2 regions of the Halomonas sp. BLK-85 genome follow, and region 1 is predicted to be linked to the other one. Evidence: predicted binding sites of a transcription regulator. Region 1 holds the regulator's gene; the other holds the start of a gene.
The links. The regulator FNR, encoded in region 1, switches genes on or off when oxygen is low (the NO sensors DNR and NnrR bind a similar motif). The targets are predictions, from matches to a motif close to TTGATNTANATCAA.
Positions count from the first base shown of each region.

Region 2: the regulator FNR is predicted to act here: its motif matches at 3,256-3,269, upstream of LL947_RS06180 (OmpW/AlkL family protein).

Region 1 is NZ_CP087731.1:2,607,590-2,617,580, reverse strand. Features, by position in the region: gene LL947_RS11925 (hybrid sensor histidine kinase/response regulator) at 1-1,805, opposite strand, end outside; gene LL947_RS11920 (hypothetical protein) at 1,921-2,436, opposite strand; gene LL947_RS11915 (sodium:solute symporter family protein) at 2,617-4,413, opposite strand; gene LL947_RS11910 (DUF4212 domain-containing protein) at 4,420-4,680, opposite strand; gene LL947_RS11905 (DUF294 nucleotidyltransferase-like domain-containing protein) at 5,383-7,200, shown strand; gene ttcA (tRNA 2-thiocytidine(32) synthetase TtcA) at 7,312-8,241, shown strand; gene fnr (fumarate/nitrate reduction transcriptional regulator Fnr) at 8,245-8,991, opposite strand; gene hemN (oxygen-independent coproporphyrinogen III oxidase) at 9,052-9,991, opposite strand, start outside.
Region 2 is NZ_CP087731.1:1,376,979-1,386,969, reverse strand. Features, by position in the region: gene putA (bifunctional proline dehydrogenase/L-glutamate gamma-semialdehyde dehydrogenase PutA) at 1-3,160, shown strand, start outside; gene LL947_RS06180 (OmpW/AlkL family protein) at 3,361-3,999, shown strand; gene LL947_RS06175 (YqcC family protein) at 4,067-4,399, opposite strand; gene LL947_RS06170 (DUF3549 family protein) at 4,713-5,759, shown strand; gene LL947_RS06165 (ATP-dependent zinc protease family protein) at 5,769-6,209, shown strand; gene rimK (30S ribosomal protein S6--L-glutamate ligase) at 6,253-7,161, shown strand; gene LL947_RS06155 (hypothetical protein) at 7,250-7,708, shown strand; gene LL947_RS06150 (SanA/YdcF family protein) at 7,734-8,462, opposite strand; gene sufT (putative Fe-S cluster assembly protein SufT) at 8,511-9,080, opposite strand; gene LL947_RS06140 (cysteine desulfurase) at 9,099-9,991, opposite strand, start outside.

The DNA of each region.
Region 1 (9,991 bases):
AGAAAGCGTTCCGTGAACTGGATAATATCAATCGAGGCGCGGGTGCTGTCTTCAAGCGGCTTGCCGGTGCGCCGGGCATAATCGTCAAAGGCGCGGGACACCTGGCGAGCGCCGAGAAAACGTTCACACAAAACCCTGAGATCACCCACTGTGGTGGCCCCTGTCCAGGGGCGGTTGACAGAGGTCTGGCGGGTTTCCACGCTATCGACAAACAGCGAAGCCTGGATGCGTTCAACCACGCGTTGGGACGTCACCTGTGAGACAAAGATGAAGCAGAACAGGTTCAGCCCGAGGGACAGCATGACGCCGTGGGTAAAGGGGTCGCCAAGTTGCAGGCCGAACAGGGCCGTGGGTGTCAGCCACTGCTGGTTGAGTGGGCCGCCCAGCAGCCAGGTGTCAGGCAATACGCCGGCATTGATCATGGCCGGCATCAGAAGGCTGTAGGTCCAGATAATGAAACCGGCATTCATGCCGACAATCACTCCGAAACGATTGCCACGCTTCCAGTACAGGCCACCAATCAGGGCCGGTGCAAACTGGGCCGCTGCGGCAAACGACAGCATGCCGATAGAAGCCAGTGAGGTAAATTCAGCAATCAGCTGATAAAAACCGTAGCCCATGCCGAGGACTGCAATAATGGTCAGGCGCCGTGCACGTAGCACCAGGCGGCCATAGTCTCGGGCCTGGGTATCAAACCAGCGCAGCCGGAAGAGGGCGGGAATCACGATCTCATTGGAAATCATGATCGAGACCGCCACAGCCGCCACAATCACCATGCCGGTGGAGGCTGAAAAACCGCCGATAAACGTCAGCAGCGTCAGCCAGTCCTGGCCAGAGGCCATTGACAGGGCCAGCACATAGCTATCCGGCTCCATGCCAGTGTCGCCGAACATCCACAGGCCGGCCGCGGCCAGCGGCACTACAAAGAAGGCAATCGCGACCAGGTACAGAGGGAAAAGCCAGCGCGCCTTGCGGGCATCGTCGCTGTGGGTATTTTCCACCACGGCAACATGAAACTGGCGCGGCAGGCACAGCACCGCCAGCATGGCCAACAGGGTCTGGGCCCAGAAACCCTGACCAAAATCCTGACTGGCCAGCTGGCGCTGAAGTTCAAGCTGGCTTTCGGCAAAATTCATCAGCTCGCCCAGACCGTCAAACATGCCCCAGGTAACGACACTGCCAAGCACCACGAAGGCAAGCAGCTTGACCAGGGATTCAAAGGCAACCGCATGAATAAGGCCTTCATGATGTTCCGTGGCGTCGGTATGACGGGTGCCGAAAATAATCGCAAAGACCGCCATGACAATGGCCACATAGAAGGCCGTGTCGGTAAACAGGGGGGCCTGGGCTGCATCGCTGGCATCGGTCAGAATGCTGAAGGAGGAGGCCACGGCTTTAAGCTGCAGCGCGATATAGGGCAGGGTTCCAAACAGGGCCACCAGGCTGGCAAAGGCGGCCAGCGATTGGGCCTTGCCGTAGCGTGAAGCAATAAAGTCGGCAATCGAGGTGACATTCTGATGCTTGGCAACGCGGATCATCTTGGCGAGCACTGGCCAGAACAGCAGGAAGGTCAGAATCGGGCCGATAAAGATACTGGCAAACGACCAGCCGTTGGTGGCTGCCTGGCCAACGGCGCCATAAAAGGTCCACGAGGTGCAGTAGATTGCCAGGGCCAGACTGTAAATAATCGGGCGTTTATGGCTGGCGCCATGAGTGCGGGCACGCCGATCACCGTACCAGGCAATACCAAACAGTACCGCGATATATAAAAGCGATACGGCCACCAGAAGTCCGCCGTGAAACATCTCTTTTCCCCGCAAATACGAAAACAGGCGTCAGGCCGCTAGTGTCAGATGATGGCTGACAGATTGAGACCCATTCTAGGAGAAATTGGCCGCAGCGTCAGTGAAATACAGGGCGTCAGCTGCCTGTCGGGCAAATGGCAGTGTAGATGCCTGAATCCTGACGCAGGGTGCGGGTAGCCTGAGTGTCCGGTTCGCCGCTGTCATCCTCGATGGGTACCAGCTCCCGGGAATCGCAGTTAAGCACATAGCGCTGAGGGATCACGGTTTCCGTGTAGTGGCGTTCAAAGTGATAGAGGATGAAGTCAGCGACCGGCGTGTCGCCGTCGCTGATGCGAACGCTATTATGATCGACAACGGTAAACTCGGTGACCATGGGAAAGGCAAAGGTCCAGGGGCGCCATATCGCACTGCTGGTCTGGCTTGAGACGACTTCGGCTGAAGGCGGCAACTGTTGTTGCTTGAGCTCAAACCAGCCGTATTCCGTTGATACCTGGTAGCCCAACATGCCCAGGCCGCCAAATACGGGAATGATCCATGTGGGCAGGCGCTTGCCGCTGAGGGTGCGCAGGAAAAGACCGATACCTGCAGCCGCGAGGCCAGCAAATATGGCGGCGATCAGATGCCAAATCATAATAGGGTAATCCTTGGAGTGAAAAACTGGGTTGGGCAATCTACCATTATGCCAAATCTTCGCTGCGTTGAGGGTATTTAAACGCAATCGGGCTTCCCAGAGGGAAGCCCGATGTGTGATCAACCCGAACGACTTACAGATATCCTGCTCGGGTTGATGATGCCTGGATCACTCTATGAATCAGTGATCCACTGCACCGCCAGCACCTTTCGGATAGCGTACGCTTTCCACCAGGTCCTGGATTTCCTGCGGCGGTTCTGCGGTCGCATTGGCCACCACAAAGGCCACTGCGAAGTTGCACATGGCGCCGATCGCACCGAAGGACAGCGGCGAGATGCCGAGGATCCAGTTATCCGGTGTGTTGGGCAGCATGTTGGTGCCAGGAATGAAGAACCAGCCCAGGTAGGTGAAGATGTACAGCAGGGTGGCAATCAGGCCTGTCAGCATGCCGGCAACCGCACCGACGTTGTTGATGCGCTTGGAGAAGATACCCATCATCAGTGCCGGGAAGAGTGATGCACCGGCAATACCGAAGGCCAGGGCCACTGTCTGTGCCGCAAACCCGGGTGGGTTCAGGCCCAGATAGGTAGCGAGCAGGATGGCACCGGCCATGGAAATACGCGCTGCCAGCATCTCGCCTTTTTCGGTAATCTTCGGGTTGATCATGGTCTTGATCAGGTCATGGCTGATCGCAGAGGAAATCGCCAGCAAGAGCCCGGCTGCGGTTGAGAGGGCAGCAGCAATACCGCCTGCAGCAATCAGGCCGATCACCCAGGGGGGCAGGTTGGCAATTTCAGGGTTAGCCAGTACCAGGATGTCGTTGTTGACCGACAGTTCGTTGCCGTTCCAGCCACGTTCTTCGGCCGTTTCAGCAAAGTCTTCATTGCTTTCGTTGTAGATCTGGACGCGACCGTCGTTGTTCTTGTCTTCGAACGTGATCAGGCCGGTTTCTTCCCAGGTGCGGACCCACCCTGGGCGCTCTTCATAAACCAGGGCGTTTTCAGCCGCGGATTCGTAGTCTTCTACCTGGCCGGCCATTTCCGGATAGACGGTGGTCGCCAGATTCAGGCGCGCCATGGAACCAACCGCAGGCGCTGTCAGGTAAAGCAGGGCGATGAAGACCAGTGCCCAGCCAGCGGACCAGCGTGCATCAGCCACTTTCGGGACGGTGAAGAAGCGGATGATAACGTGGGGCAGACCTGCAGTACCGACCATCAGCGACAGGGTAAACAGCACCATGTTGAGCTTGTTATCCACGTCAGCCGTGTAGTCCTGGAAGCCCAGCTCATTGATAACCTGGTTGAGCTTTTCCAGCATCGGAATGCCGGACTCGGTGTGGGTGCTGAACATGCCAATGCCCGGAATGACCGTGTCAGTCAGCTGCAGCGAAATGAACACCGCTGGAATGGTATAGGCAATGATCAGTACCACGTACTGGGCCACCTGGGTGTAGGTTATGCCTTTCATGCCACCGAAGACGGCGTACAGGAAGACGATCAGTGCTGCTATCCAGATGCCCCAGGTGTTGGAGACTTCAAGGAAACGCGAGAAAGCAACCCCGGCACCGGTCATCTGACCGATAACATAGGTAACGGATGCGACAATCAGACAGATAACCGCTACCAGACGCGCGGTACGGCTGTAGAAACGGTCGCCGATGAAGTCGGGTACCGTAAACTTGCCGAACTTTCGCAGGTAAGGGGCCAGCAGCATGGCCAAGATGACGTAGCCGCCTGTCCAACCCATCAGGAAGGTTGAGTTGGCGTAACCGCCGGAGGCCAGCAGACCGGCCATGGAAATAAACGATGCCGCTGACATCCAGTCAGCCGCAGTTGCCATACCGTTGGTGATCGGGTGAACACCGCCACCGGCAACATAGAAATCCTTTGTCGAACCTGCGCGCGCCCATATCGCAATACCGATATAGAGCGCAAAGGAGGCCCCAACAAACAGAAGGTTGATTAAAAACTGACTCATATTGGCTTACTCCCCCAGGCCAAATTTTTCATCGAGCTTGTTCATCTTCCAGGCATAAAAGAAGATGATCCCGATGAAAGTAAGGATGGAACCTTGCTGGGCGAACCAGAAGCCAAGATCCGTGCCCCCTACCGGAATGCCCGCCAGAAGCGGACGAAACAGGATAGCGCAGCCATATGAAACGAATGCCCAGACAGCGAGACATCCGACAATGGTACGGACGTTCGCTTTCCAGTATTCAGCAGCATTGGATTTATCATCTGCCATTGTGTTGCTCTCCACTTGTGATTTATAGGTTTGGAAAGTTAACCCATAGCGTTTGGCCCATCAGGGCAATCGCACGTTGGGGCGTCACTCAAGTGGTTATCCCACATGTCTGTTTTTCCGGAAAACGCTGACCCTTCCTTATCTTTCTTGAAGTGTCGTCGTGAGCGGGAAAATCAGGTCGCAATACCATGTGAAGATAACGTGTAACGTGCGTTGACCCTGAATGACTCGCCATCATAGTGGGCAATATCGCATGAAAATAAATCCCAGACTTTGGTATCAAAGCTCATGATACGATAAAGCTTTATTTTCAAGTCATTGTTTTTATTGGCTTATAGATAATTTTATAGAGATCTTAAAGGCATCCTGCAGGCTATGGGACAATAGTCTAGAAGGCCTGAGAGTTGCTATTTTGTAAGCTGTTCGGGCGATCCGGTGTCTCCAGTCGGACTATGGGTAGCTGTTCGGGAATTCTCTGGTGGGCCTGCCGAGTGACACTTTCTGGCAGTTTGCGCGTATCGTCTGGATATACTGCAGTACTGAGTCAATACTTTATAGTGGCGTCAGCGGTCGTTTTTTTGCAGCAGTGAGATGCGCCAGCTGATGCTGGTTTACCAGCTAACACCCGCGACGATCAGCGCGCTATGCATACTGCCTGGCAGTGTTACGACGTTGAATACGCCAACCAATGAGGTGACCATCATGGTCGAAGTGGATCTGACGCAACCCCCCTTTAACATGCTCGACGAGACGGGCCGCGAAGAGGTGCGCCGTAGTCTGGATATGGTGTATTACGATCGTGACGAGATCATTCTTGAAACAGGACAAACGGGAGAGCATGTTTTTCTGATTCACAGGGGGGAAGTGGCTGAAGTTGATCCTACCTTGCCTTCATCGACGTCCAGAATCGGTCACTACACGGCGGGCGACCTGTTTGGTGCGATCAGTATCCTGAATGGAAAAAGCCGTTACCGCTTTATCGCAGAACAGGAGTGCCTGTGCTATCTGCTGCCCAAGGCACTCTTTCAGCAGCTATGTGCTGATTATCCTGATTTCAGTGATTTTTTCCGTCAGACCCTGGCGCACAAAGCGCGCCTGATGACCGAAAAGCGCGCTGAAGGCGGAGTGACCATGGCAGGCTTCATGCTGGCCCAGGCCAAGGAATGCATGCGCGAGCCAGTGATGATGGATGCCAATGCCGATATAACTGACGCGGTCAGGCAGCTGAACGAGCGGCATGCTGATAGCGTTCTGGTCATGCATGAGGGCGCACCCGGCATGGTCACCAAGACAGATCTGCTGAATGCTCTGGTCATGGATGGGCGGGCGCAAAGTAACCCTGTGGTGGATATCGCCCATTTCTCTCTGGTAACGGTCACGCCGCAACAATACCTGTTTGAAGCCCTGGTGCTGATGACGCGCCACAAGGTATCCCGGGTGGTGGTGGTTGAGCGTGAGACCGTCAAGGGCGTGGTTGAGTTGACCGATGTGCTCAGCTACTTTTCCAGCCGCAGCTATGTGGTCAGCCTGCAGGTCGAGCAGGCCAGTGACCTGGAGACTCTGGCAGCGGCCAGCCAGCGCACGCCTGAACTGGTCAAGGCATTGATGGCGCAAGGGGTCAAGTTGCGTTTTGCCATGGACCTGTTGGCGGCATTGAACGGGCGGATCATCAGCAAGGCATGGCAGTTTACCGTTGACCCTCAATTCAATGCTGATAGCTGCCTGATGGTGATGGGCAGCGAAGGGCGCGGTGAACAGATCCTGAAAACCGATCAGGATAATGGCCTGATTCTGGAGGACCATCTTCAATGGCCGGGGCTGGAAGATGACATGCAGCGTCTGACCGATACCCTGATCAAGCTGGGATACCCCCCCTGCCCGGGAAATATCATGGTATCCAACCCGGAGTGGGTGGGTACGGTCAGCCAGTGGCAGCAGCGGATTGCTCGTTGGGTTGAGGCGCGCGACGGAGACAGTCTGATGAAGCTGGCCATCATGCTTGATGCCCATGCGGTCGCCGGTAATCCAGCGCTGCTGGAGCGTGTGCGCAGCACCCTGTTTGAAGCCGGGGCCAAGGATGAGTTACTGCTTTCCTACTTCGCGCGCACCACGCTGCGCTTTTCTACTCCGTTGACCCTGTTTGGTTCATTGAAGAAACGTCAACACGGAATCGATATCAAGAAAGGCGGTATCTTTCCCATTGTGCATGGGGTACGCACCATGGCGTTGGAACGCGGGATACTGGCCACATCGACGCTCGACCGGCTGGATGCCCTGGTCGAGGATGGCCGCCTGAAACGTCGCTTTGCCGACGACCTGGGGGAAGCCTTGGCCCTGTTTACCGAGTTACGTCTGAAGCAGCAGCTGGAAGAGGGCGAAGCGAATGTTACCAAGCGCTCTGACCGGGTCGTGGTGCAGGAGCTTTCTTCGCTGGAACGTGACCTGATGCGTGAAGCCCTGCATATCGTCAAGGATCTCAAGCAGCGCCTGTCCCACCGTTATCACCTTGAATATTCATGATGAAAGGGGCATTCCAGGCCGTCGGCAATGAGCAGAATAGCTGCTAGAATACGCGGCCTGAAATAGCCGTTGAATATTTTATGCTGCAGCACGACTGTCCGGGCCCTGTCTATGCCAACCATGATGTCTTCACCGCAAGCGGTCAATGCCGCTGCTGACCGAGTCGACCCTGTTCCGAGCGAAACAGCGTCGCGTCATAGCGCTGAGCAGGCGCGACAGAAACGCCAATTCGACAAGCTGCAAAAGCGTCTGCGTCGCTGTGTCGGTCATGCCATTATTGATTACCGCATGATCGAGGAAGGTGACAAGGTAATGGTGTGCCTTTCCGGCGGTAAGGACAGCTACACGATGCTGGAGATCCTGCGCAACCTTCAGCGTAACGCGCCGGTGAGTTTTTCTCTGGTCGCGGTCAATCTGGATCAGAAGCAGCCGGGTTTTCCTGAACATGTCCTGCCCGAATATCTGGAAAAACTCGGGGTGGACTATCATATCCTGGAGCGTGATACCTACTCGGTGGTCAAGGAGAAAACCCCGGAAGGCAAGACCACCTGTTCGCTTTGCTCGAGGCTGAGGCGCGGTTCCCTGTATGGCTTTGCCGAACAGATTGGCGCCAACAAGGTGGCGTTGGGGCATCATCGGGAAGACATTCTGGAAACCCTGTTTCTTAACATGTTCTTTGGTGGCAGCCTGAAAGCCATGCCACCCAAGCTGTTATCAGATGATGGCAAGAATATCGTTATTCGCCCTCTTGCTTACTGCAAGGAAGCGGACATTGCCGAGTTTGCCAGTCAGATGGCCTTTCCGATCATTCCCTGCAATCTGTGTGGCTCGCAGCCCAACCTGCAGCGCCAGGTGGTCAAGGAAATGCTGGCAGAGTGGAATAAAAAGCACCCCGGGCGGCTGGAAAGCATGTTCAGGGCGGTAACCAATGTTGCCCCGTCCCAACTGGCGGATCGTCAACTGTTTGATTTTGCCGGTCTTGAAGCCAAGCAGGCCGACCTGATGGCCGACCGTATCCAGGCGTTTGAGGTCGGTTCCTGAGGGTTATCCGGCGTCTTCGATGTCTTCTTCGGCCAGGGTCAGCAGCAGCGGCATATCGAGAATGTTCACTTCCCGGCCGGAAACGGCGACGACCCCCTGGTTCTGGAAACGGCTGAGTATGCGACTGACGGTTTCCACCGCAAGCCCCAGGTAATTGCCGATATCTGCCCGAGACATGGAAAGCCGGAAGCTGTAGGGGGAATAGCCACGGCGCCGGAAGCGCTCGGACAGCGTGATCAGGAACGTCGCCAGGCGCTGATCGGCGGTCTTGCGCGAGAGCAGTCGCATCATGCGCCGGTCATCGCGCAGCTCCTTGCTCATGCTGCGGTACAGCTGACCTCGCAATTCCGGCAATTCGGCCGCGAGCAACTCCAGGCGGTCAAAAGGGATCTCGCAGACCGTGGTGGTTTCCAGCGCGACCACGCTGCCCGGATAGTGCTGTTCATCAATCCCGTCCAGCCCGGCCAGTTCGCTGGGCAGATAGAAATTGGTCAGCTGGTCGGTGCCGCCACCTTCGGTGGTCAGCTGTTTAAGGCTGCCGGAACGCACGGCAAACACGCTGGTGAAGCGGTCTCCCTGACGAAACAGGGGCTCGCCTTTTTTCAACGGCGCACGCCGACGGATGATGGCATCAAACTGGCTCATGTCATCCAGCTCAAGGGCCAGGGGCAGGCATAGCGAGCTGAGACTGCATGTCTGGCAGCGCGCCTCATTGAGCCGGGCTCGCCGACGGGTCATGGGTTCCGGCATGGGCTCCTCCTTGGAAAGATAGCGCTTTCATTATGAAAGCAAGAGCCCATGCCGACAAGCCTAAACAATCCGCGAATATCGCTGAGTGGTATCGTCGGGTAGATGTGCGTCAAAGGCCATGGCCAGGTGACGGATCAGCAACCGACCGATGGGTGTGGCGCGAAGCAGGTCGCCTTCCTGTTCCATCAGGCCATCGTGCAGCGGGCCCTGTAGACGCGCCAGGGTAGTAGCAAAGTAACGCGGCGCATCAATGTTCCAGCGTTTGCTCACCTCGGCCAGGTCGATCTGCATATCGCACATCAGGCGTTCGATCACGTCCCGGCGAATCAGGTCATCGGTGTTCAGGCGTAAACCCTTGACCGTGGCCAGCTGGCCACTGTCCAGCGCTTGCTCATAGCTTGCCAGGTCCGTCGGGTTCTGGGCGTAGACATCATTGACCCGCGAAATGGCTGATACGCCCAGACCTACCAGGTCACACTGGGCATGGCTTGAATAACCCTGGAAGTTGCGCTGCAGGCTGCCTTCACGTTGCGCCACGGCCAGGCTGTCATCGGGGCGGGCAAAGTGATCCATACCGATATGCACATAGCCTGCGCTGGTCAGCATATCAATGGTGGTATGCAGGATATCCAGCTTCTCTTCGGCGCTTGGCAGGTCACTTTCATTGATGCGCCGCTGCGGTGCAAAGCGTTGAGGCATGTGGGCATAATTGAATACCGATAGGCGTGCCGGGTTAAGATCTATCACCTGGCGCAGGGTATCGGCAAACCCCGCCTGGCTCTGATGTGGCAGGCCGTAGATGAGATCAAGGTTCAGCGAGCGAAAGCCAAGGCGGTGGGCTTCCTCCATCAGGGTTTCCGTCAGCACGCGAGGCTGGACGCGGTTGATGGCTTTCTGTACCACAGGATCAAGGTCCTGCACGCCCAGGCTGATGCGGTTGAAGCCGAGTGATTGCAGGTGGCGCAGGGTGAATACATCCGCCTCGCGGGGGTCGATCTCG
Region 2 (9,991 bases), 1.2 Mb from region 1:
CATTTGGCAAACAGATCTTGATACGCTGATGACCCGTATAAGCGATCATTATGCTGTTGATGAAGAAAATTTCGTCAATGAACTGATCAAACTGCTCAATGCGGACCGTGATGACTTTGCTCGCATTGAAGCAAACACTGCAGCGCTGGTGCGCGACGTGCGCAAGATGGACACGGCGGTGGATACCATTGATGAGTTGCTCCAGCAGTACAGCCTGGATACGCATGAAGGCCTGATGCTGATGTGCCTGGCAGAAGCCATGCTACGAATTCCTGACAAAGAGACTGCCGACGCCCTGATTGAAGACCGCCTTGGCCCGGCCGACTGGCAGGCACATCTGGGCAAAAGTGAATCCTGGATGGTAAACGCGTCAACCTGGGGATTATTGATGACCGGCCGGGTACTCAATCTGGATCATCCCAAGGAAGGCCGCCCTGCTCACTTTATCAACCGCATGGTTAACCGTCTTGGTGAGCCAGTCATTCGTCGTGCCATGGTGGAAGCCATGAAGGTGATGGGTAAGCAGTTTGTGCTTGGCCGCGATATCGACGAAGCACTCAAGCGCTCCAGGCCGCTGTTCAACAAGGGATACACCTACTCATACGACATGCTGGGCGAAGCGGCGCGCACCCGTGACGATGCCAGGCGCTATTTTGACGACTACGCCAAGGCCATTGAGCAAGTCGGTAAAACCTGCAAGACACTGGGTAACGGGACGCCGGCGCCATCTGTGTCCATCAAGCTTTCTGCCCTGCATCCTCGCTATGAATTTGGCCGTCGTGACCAGGTACTGACCGAGCTGGTCGACACCGTCATCAAGCTGGTGACCAAGGCCCGCAGTCTGAACGTCGCTTTGACCATTGATGCCGAGGAGGTCGATCGCCTGGAACTGTCACTGGAAGTCTTCCGCGCTGTCTATACCAGCGATGCTGCCAAGGGCTGGGGACATTTCGGCCTGGTCGTGCAGGCCTATGCCAAACGTGCTCTACCGGTACTGCATTACATTAATCGACTAGCCGAGCAACAGGGCGACGAGATCCCGCTGCGACTGGTAAAAGGCGCCTATTGGGATACTGAAATCAAGGAATCCCAGCAGCTCGGCGTCGAGGGCTATCCGGTATTCACCCGTAAAGCCGCCACTGATGTGGCCTATCTGGCGTGTGCGCAGTTCTTGTTGTCCAACGACACCCAGGGGCGCATCTTCCCACAATTTGCCACTCATAATGCCCACACGGTCACCACCATTCTTGAACTCGCCAATGCTGACGCCCGCGCCTTTGAATTCCAGCGTCTGCATGGCATGGGGGAAGCTCTGTATGATGCAGCCCTGACCAGAGCCCCTGAAGGCACTTACTGTCGCATCTACGCACCTGTCGGCGCGCATAAGGATCTGCTTCCTTACCTGGTGCGTCGATTGCTGGAAAACGGTGCCAACTCTTCCTTCGTCCATCAACTGGTCGACCCGGACGTACCGGTGGAATCGCTGTGCCAGCATCCGGTAGAAACCTTGCGTCAATATGACTCCCTGGCTAACACACGGATTCCCCTACCTAAGGACATCTTCGGTAATAAGCGCCGCAACTCGCGGGGTGTCAACCTGAATATCCGTAGCCACTTCTACCCGCTGATGGAGAAGATGGAGACGTTCATGGACAAGACCTACCAGGCCAGACCACTATTGGCGTTTGAGGTCACCGACGACAGTGCCAGCACCCATAGCGTGACCAGCCCCTATGATCGCCGCAAAGTGGTTGGCAGCGTACAGTGGACAACCAGCCAACAGGCGACCCAGGCACTGGATGCCGCCTGGTCGGCTTTCCCGCGCTGGGATGCAACGCCAGTGGCAGAACGCGCGGCCATCCTGATTCGCCTGGGCGAACTGATGGAAGACAACATGGCCGAATTGATGACACTGTGTTCACGTGAAGGGGGCAAGCTGCTGACTGACGGTGTGGATGAAATTCGTGAAGCCGTCGACTTCTGCTATTACTACGCCATGCGCGCTGAAGAAGGTTTTACCCAGCCGACGGAGCTACCAGGGCCTACGGGTGAATCCAATCACCTGGTCATGGGCGGACGTGGGGTCTTCGCCGCTATCAGCCCCTGGAATTTCCCGGTCGCCATTTTCTGCGGTCAGGTCGCGGCAGCGGCCGTGGCAGGTAATACCGTGCTGGCCAAACCCGCCGAACAGACATCCATCGTGGCTCATCGTGTCATCGAGTTGCTCTACGAGGCGGGCATGCCCCGTGATGTTGTTCAGCTGCTTCCGGGTGATGGCCCGACCGTGGGGAGTGTGTTGACATCCGATCCGCGTGTGACAGGCGTCGTCTTTACCGGAGGGACCGATACCGCGCAGATCATCAACCGTGCCCTGGCGGCGCGTGAAAATGCACCCTTGCCTGCCTTGATCGCCGAAACCGGGGGTATGAATGCCATGATTGTCGACTCTACTGCCCTGCCCGAGCAGGTGGTGGTCGATGTCATCCAGTCCGCTTTCCAGAGTGCCGGGCAGCGCTGCTCGGCTCTGCGCGTGCTCTATGTGCAGGAGGACGTGGCTGATCGAGTGAGCGGAATCCTCGAAGGGGCCATGCAGGAGCTGCACGTCGGTGATCCACGCCAGCTGGGGACAGATGTTGGCCCGGTCATTGATGAAGATGCCCGCAAGGCCCTGCAGGCACATATTGATACCCTCAAGAGTGAAGGTCGTCTGGTGGCCGAAACGCCCATGGCTGCTGAGCACACTGAGAATGGCACCTATATTGCCCCGGTTGCCTTCAATATTGACAGCATTGACCGCCTGGAGCGGGAGCAGTTTGGCCCCATCCTGCATATTGTGCGCTACAAGGCCAGCCAGCTGGACAAGGTCATTGATGAAATCAATGCTCGAGGCTATGGGTTGACCTTTGGGGTTCACAGCCGCAATGAATCCTTTGCAGCGGATATTGCCCGCCGCATGCGCGTCGGCAACGTCTATATCAACCGCAATATCATTGGTGCCGTTGTCGGGGTTCAGCCCTTCGGCGGCCAGGGGCTTTCCGGCACAGGCCCCAAGGCAGGTGGCCCGCACTACCTGACCCGTTTTGCGACGGAAAAAACCATCACCAACAACACGGCGGCGCTGGGGGGTAATGCCTCACTGCTGGCGCTCGATGACGAATAAGACTGGTCTCATTGACAGGCCTGGCCTGCATATATGTTGAAACAAGCCACCCACCAGGGTGGCTTTTTTTTAATATTATTAAAAACGCAAGAGAATTGCGCTGGATCAATAACTCGCCCTTCACGTGCCGTTAGACTGATGCTAATGAACATGCAGTTATCCAATGATAATCAATCGAGTCACACCAGGAGTTAGTTCCCATGCGCAAGTTTACACTACCAACCCTTTTTGCTGCTGGCCTTGCGGCCGTTGCCGTCACTGCCAGTACCCAGGCCATGGCTTATGGTCAGGGTGATTTCTTCACTCGTTTCGGTGCCGCCAACGTCGACCCTAAAAACGACAACGGCACGCTGGACACAGCCCTTGGCGAACTGGCTGTTGATGTCGATGATGAAACCCAGTTTGCGTTCACCCTCGGGTATCGGTTCCACGACAAACTTGGCGTTGAACTACTGGCCGCACTGCCTTTCGAGCATGACATAGCGCTGACCGGGGGTAATACGGCTTCTACTGAACACTTGCCGCCAACCCTGACCCTTCAATACTATCCGCTCGGCGGCACTGAGGCGCGTGTGCAGCCCTATGTGGGTGCCGGCATCAACTACACCACCTTTGATGATGAGTCGGTTGATATCACAGGCGTTAGCCTGGATCTTGACGATTCCTGGGGCGCGGCCGGCCAGGTCGGCATCGATCTGCTGATTGATGATAACTGGGCACTTAACGCAGCGGCCTGGTACATCGATATCGATACCGATGCCACGGTAGCTGGCGATGATGCAGGCACCGTTAACATTGACCCGCTGGTGGTCATGGGTGGCCTGAGCTACCGTTTCTAAGCCACACCCATAGAAAAGCCCGCCATGGCTATGCCACGGCGGGCTTTTTCGTTTCATGCCTGTGCCTTCAGTTGTGGGTCACCAGGTCATCCACACGCTCAACCGCCTTGATAACGCGCTGCTGCTCATGGTGACCAATGTTTTCCTGCTGCAGATAGACCGCCACCGCCGGGGCCACCTCACATTTTGCAGGCATGTCACCACCGGCATAAGCCAATGCCTGCAGACGCTGAATAAATACAAAGCGTAGCCACTGCGGCAATGACATTGTATCAACGCAAAACGGCTGCTGACTGAGCATTGCCGCGGGATCTGGAGTTGTAACCTGCCACAGCTGTGATGCCCTCAGGGCTTCTTCCAGGTCGCCTAGAGCCTGTGAAAGCTGTTGATGGACCGTCATTTTCCTACCTCTTGTTGTCACTACGATGACATCTTGTCATGCCAGGGTCTATTGTCTCAGTGTGCTCGCTCTTGTACCACTCCCCGAGCGGGTCTGGGTGCGGCTTTCACCCACCGAGAATACACAGAAAACCTGCAAGAGGCTGTGGACAACCTATGGAAGGATGGCGAAACGCCTGCCAACATGGGCGTCTGCATAGAGTGTTTAATTTTTGACCACATCTGCCTGAAGCGCTTTGCCTACTTTTCAAGCGGCTAGCTGACACGCGGCGTATGGCACGGTAAAGTGCTCGCCTGAGATACGGAAGGATGCCATGCAACCGATTACAACACTCAATGACTTTTTTGATCGCAGTGGGGCAGATGTCTTGCTGTTCCACATGGGGCGTAGAGTGACTACCTGCCCCAGAGACGCCCTGATCGCGCTGGAAAACCTCGAAGCGCCCTGGCCCGAACCCTGGCAAGCCCAGGCTCGCTTGAGTATTGTTTTCCAGTTGGGTGATATGCCAGAGCCTGCTATCTGGTTTCTGGCACTGCCGCTGGATGAACAGGGCTATCTGTCGCCTGGCCAGCGCGATGCTTTTTTGCAGCGCCTGCTGGAAACCCTGGGTCGCAATGCGCAAGGCCTTGACGGCGGCAAGCATGATGAGATTGAACACCTGATGCAGGACAATCCATTGGTGTTCACGCCTTCAACCCATTTTCAAGCCATGCTAAATGCCCAGGCGACGCAGCAACTGTCGCGGCCAGCCAGTCAGCATCTGGAACTGGTTGAAGCCTATTTCAGCAAGCAGATGACCGTTGACTGGCAGGCGTTAGGACTTCAGGGACTTGCCGATTTTACGGTGCGCATGGACGCCAGCCAGGCGCAGCAACTGGCCGACGGCCTTCTGGACATGCCGGTTGAACTCTTGCATGCGCTTGCTTATTGCCTCGAACATCTCAGTCTGGATGAAGGACTTGTCAGGGCCTTGATCGCACGCGGCGAGCTTGCTGCCCAGGCCGCTGATATCGAGTCACTGTGCGCCTGTATACGCGCTGTCGGCGGCACTCCTGGCGAACCAACATCCCAGTGGTATACAGAGTTGCTGGAAGATACAGCGGCCAGCGGGCCTGATATACTGGCAGCCATTGCGGGGCGTGGATGGCGGCATCTGGAAGACGGTCAACGGCTTCCACTTTTTCTTGATCGTCTGGCCGAGGACCCGCGAACGGATTTCGGCGCTGTCATTCGTGATCTAGCGTTGATTCCCCGCTTGCGCTTACCCGTCATAATGTTCCTCAAGGAGGCACCCGGAGGGTCAGCCGTGCAACAACGTTTGGCTGCTTTAGCACCGCACACGGCCAGTGCGCAAGACTGAGGAGGCGTGATGAAGGAATTACCTTACCAGGCGAAAGCGGTGATTGGCCGACGCGAGATGGTCGTCTTACCTGATTTTGATCTGCACCTTTGCTGTAAGGCAGATACCGGTGCCCGAACGTCAGCGCTACATGCCGAGCAGATTGAAACATCGGAGGACGAACAGGGCCAACTTTGGGTAAGCTTTATCACTCACAGCGGAGGGCCCGATTCTCCCCCACACCGGATCCAGGCACACCTCCACGATCGTCGCCGTGTTACCAGCTCCAACGGGCACAGTGAATGGCGTTACGTGGTGCGGACTCCCCTCCAGCTGGGTGATCTCAACTTCCCGGTTGAACTTACCCTGACTGATCGCAGCGATATGCGTCATCCCATGCTGTTGGGTCGGCGGGCCATGCGCCGCTTGCTGATCGCCCCAGGTGCGGAATTTCTTCACGGCGAACCCTGAACGCCAACGAACCACTCCTAACAGACCCGTAAGGGAGCACTCAATGCATATTGCCTTGCTGTCGCGCAATCGTAATCTCTATTCTACCCGCCGCCTTGTTGAAGCCGCCGAGGCGAGAGGCCATTCGGCGCGCGTTGTTGATACTCTTCGCTGTTATATGAGTATTGCCTCTCATCACCCTTCCATCCATTACAAGGGTGCCGAAATTGAATCCTTTGATGCGGTCATCCCCCGCATAGGCTCATCAGTCACTTTTTACGGCTGCGCGGTGCTGCGTCAGTTTGAAATGATGAATACCTATGTGCTCAATGATTCGGTCGCCATTACCCGTTCTCGCGACAAGCTGCGCTCGCTGCAGTTGCTCTCCCGAAAGGGGCTGGGGCTCCCTATCACCGGGTTTGCCCACTCACCGGATGATATTCCAGACCTGATTACCATGGTCAAGAGTGCGCCGCTGGTCATCAAGCTGCTGGAAGGCACCCAGGGTATCGGTGTCGTTCTGGCTGAAACCAACCAGGCCGCTGAATCAGTCATTCAGGCCTTTATGGGCATGAAAGCCAATATCATGGTGCAGGAATACATCAAGGAAGCCAAAGGCGCTGACATTCGCTGTTTGGTGATTGGTGACAAGGTGGTCGCTTCGATGAAGCGCCAGGCCGCTGACGGTGAGTTCCGTTCCAACCTCCATCGTGGAGGGAGTGCCAGCGTTATCCGCATCACACCGGAAGAGCGCTCAACCGCGATTCGTGCTGCTAAGGCGATGGGCTTGCGCGTCGCGGGGGTTGATCTGTTGCGTTCAAATCACGGCCCGGTAATTATGGAGGTGAACTCCTCTCCGGGGCTGCAGGGAATTGAGACGGCAACAGGCAAAGATATAGCAGGATTGATTATTGAACATATCGAAAAAAATGCGGTGACGCCGCGTAAGGCACCGCCCAAGCCAAAAGGCTGAAACTTGTAACCGAAATTAATCCGTTGCAGGGGTGGCAAAACACGGCTGCCGCGGCGACAATCTGCGTCACCGAAGGAGGTAGACGCTCATGTTTCTTGATAATCGCCAAGTGGCGATGGACAGCGTTCTTGAAGCGCTGGCAGACAGCATTGATTACTTTCAGGATAATATAGAACGCCTGCGTCCATCGCTGCGCGACACCCTGAAACCGTATTACGAACAGCGCCTGCAGCAGATGGGGCAATTGCAACAGCTGGCACGCACTCACCTGAAAATGCTGCCACGTGACGCCGATGTGGAACGCGATGATTTTCTGTGGCTCTGGAGCCGCCTGAAAAGTTTTGTTGGCAACGATAGTCAGGTGTTGATTAATGAGCTCCTCGAACAGGAACGTGTATTAATGCAGGCGCTTTCCACTCTTTTCACACATCCTTTGCCTGATCCTGTAGAGCCAGTGGTTGAAGAATGCATGAAGGGCTGTCGCCAACTGATTCGTGAGCTTTATCAGTTACAGAAGCGTAAGCCTCGACGCAGCGGGTCTGTTTAGGCCAGCTTACTGCTGCAAAGACTGTTCAGGGGGTGTTATCAGATCCAATGTCCGCGTTGTCCCCTGTTGATGTCGCATCGTCAACATTGACTGGAAATTCTATGGGCTCGGCAGGACCAAGAAAGTAGGCCTGACGCTTCCATATGTAAAGGTCCCCCAAGGTGGCAACACGGGCTACCCATTCCCTGATACGTAGTCGCCATTCACCGTCGACGGTATGATTGCTTGCAACACAACCGGTCACCTGCATCCCCAAGGCCTGACCAATATACAGGGCTCTGGGAAGATGCCACTGCTGGGTCACCAGTACAGCCTTGTCAAGTTCAAACACCTGCTTGGCGCGCACCAGGGTGTCGAAGGTACTGAAGCCGGCGTAGTCAAGTGTCAGTTGCGCAGGCGACACACCAAAGCGCGTCAGCACCTGCCACATGGCGCGAGGTTCGTTGTAGGATTGCGTACGATTATCGCCGGATATTAAAAGGTGCTCGACGCGACCGGTATGCACCAGCCCCGCAGCCGTACTCATGCGTGAATAGAAATGCGGGTTTTGTGAACCACCACGTGTCCAATGCGAGGTACCAAAGACTATACCGACTTGCTTTGGGCCACATTGGGCCATAGACGATTCAATCACCGGATAAGTCCGTGCCAGTATCCATAGATTGCTGCCCACAAAAAAGAGCAGCACCAGCAAAAGTGCCGCTCCCAGCGTCATTAACGACCATTTGAAACCTGCGATGATATCCAGACGCATCAGCCAAACGCCGTTAGTAATAAAATAATGCTGCCCGTCGATTGATGGTCAGAACATACCCAGCTCAAGTTTAGCCTCTTCGCTCATCATGTCTCGACTCCACGGAGGGCTGAAGACAATTTCCGTGTGAACGTTGCTTATCTGTGGTGCACCCAGAATCTTGTTACGTGCATCTGCGGCAATCACATCCCCCATACCGCATCCCGGCGCTGTCAGCGTCATGCGAATGGTCACCAGACGTTCACCGCTGATCAGACGTTCAATTCGGCAGCCATAAACAAGACCAAGATCGACAATGTTGACAGGTATCTCAGGGTCGTAACAGGTACGCAGCTGCTCCCAGACAAAGGCCTCAATTTCATCGTCACTTGCGTCTTCATGAAGCGTTGGACGTGGCATTGATGCCAGTCCAAGAGCGTCAAGGTTGCTGCCTTCAATCAAGTACAGGCGACCTTCGTAGCCAACGCTGACCGAACTGCCTTTCGCCTGCATGATACTGACAACGCTATCCTCAGGCAGGGTATCAGTCTTGCCAAAGGGAATGGCAATGGCTTCAACATCCCGTTGCAACGGAATCATCTGGCCTCTTTCTAACCGAGCAACCTTTTCGATGTCCATAACGCTCCTTGATGGTATCTAGCGCACCATATCAATAACACGCCTGAGCGACGTAACAAAAATATCAATCTCATCCCGCGTATTATACGCCGCAAACGAGGCTCGGCATGTCGCTTCAACACCGAAATGATGCAGAAGCGGTTGCGCGCAGTGATGACCCGTGCGAACCGCCACACCCAGCTGGTCAATCAGCAGGCCAATATCCTGGGCATGGGCCCCCTCAACCACAAAGGACACCACCGCTGCCTTGTGCTCTGCGGTTCCCAGGATACGCAGGCCATCAATCGTTTGAAGCTGTTGCGTGGAATAGGTCAGCAATTGCTGTTCCCATTTGCCAATCGCATCCAATCCGACGTTTTCTGTCCAGTCAAGTGCCTTACCCAGAGCAATGACTTCGGCAATAGCCGGCGTGCCTGCCTCAAACTTGTGGGGCAGTGCCGCAAAAGTGGTGCCATGCTCAAATGAGACCGTATCAATCATCTCACCGCCGCCCTGCCACGGAGGCATTGCCTCAAGCAGTGACTGCTTGCCATACAGAACGCCAACACCCGTCGGGCCATAAACCTTGTGCCCTGAAAAGACATAGAAGTCAGCGTCGATATCCTGCACATCCACACGCTGGTGAGGGGCTGCCTGAGCGCCGTCGACAATAATCAATGAACCCGCTTGATGCGCCAGACTTGCCATCTCCTTTACCGGGTTGATGGTACCGAACGCATTGGAGACGTGGTTGACGCACACTAACCTGGTACGCTCAGTAAGAAGCGCACGGTAGGCGTTCATGTCCAATGCGCCATCCGCATGCACGGGAATCACCTTGATGGTAAAACCCAACTGCTGGGCCAGCAATTGCCATGGCACAATATTGGCATGGTGCTCAAGCATGGAGATAAGTACTTCATCCCCCGCCG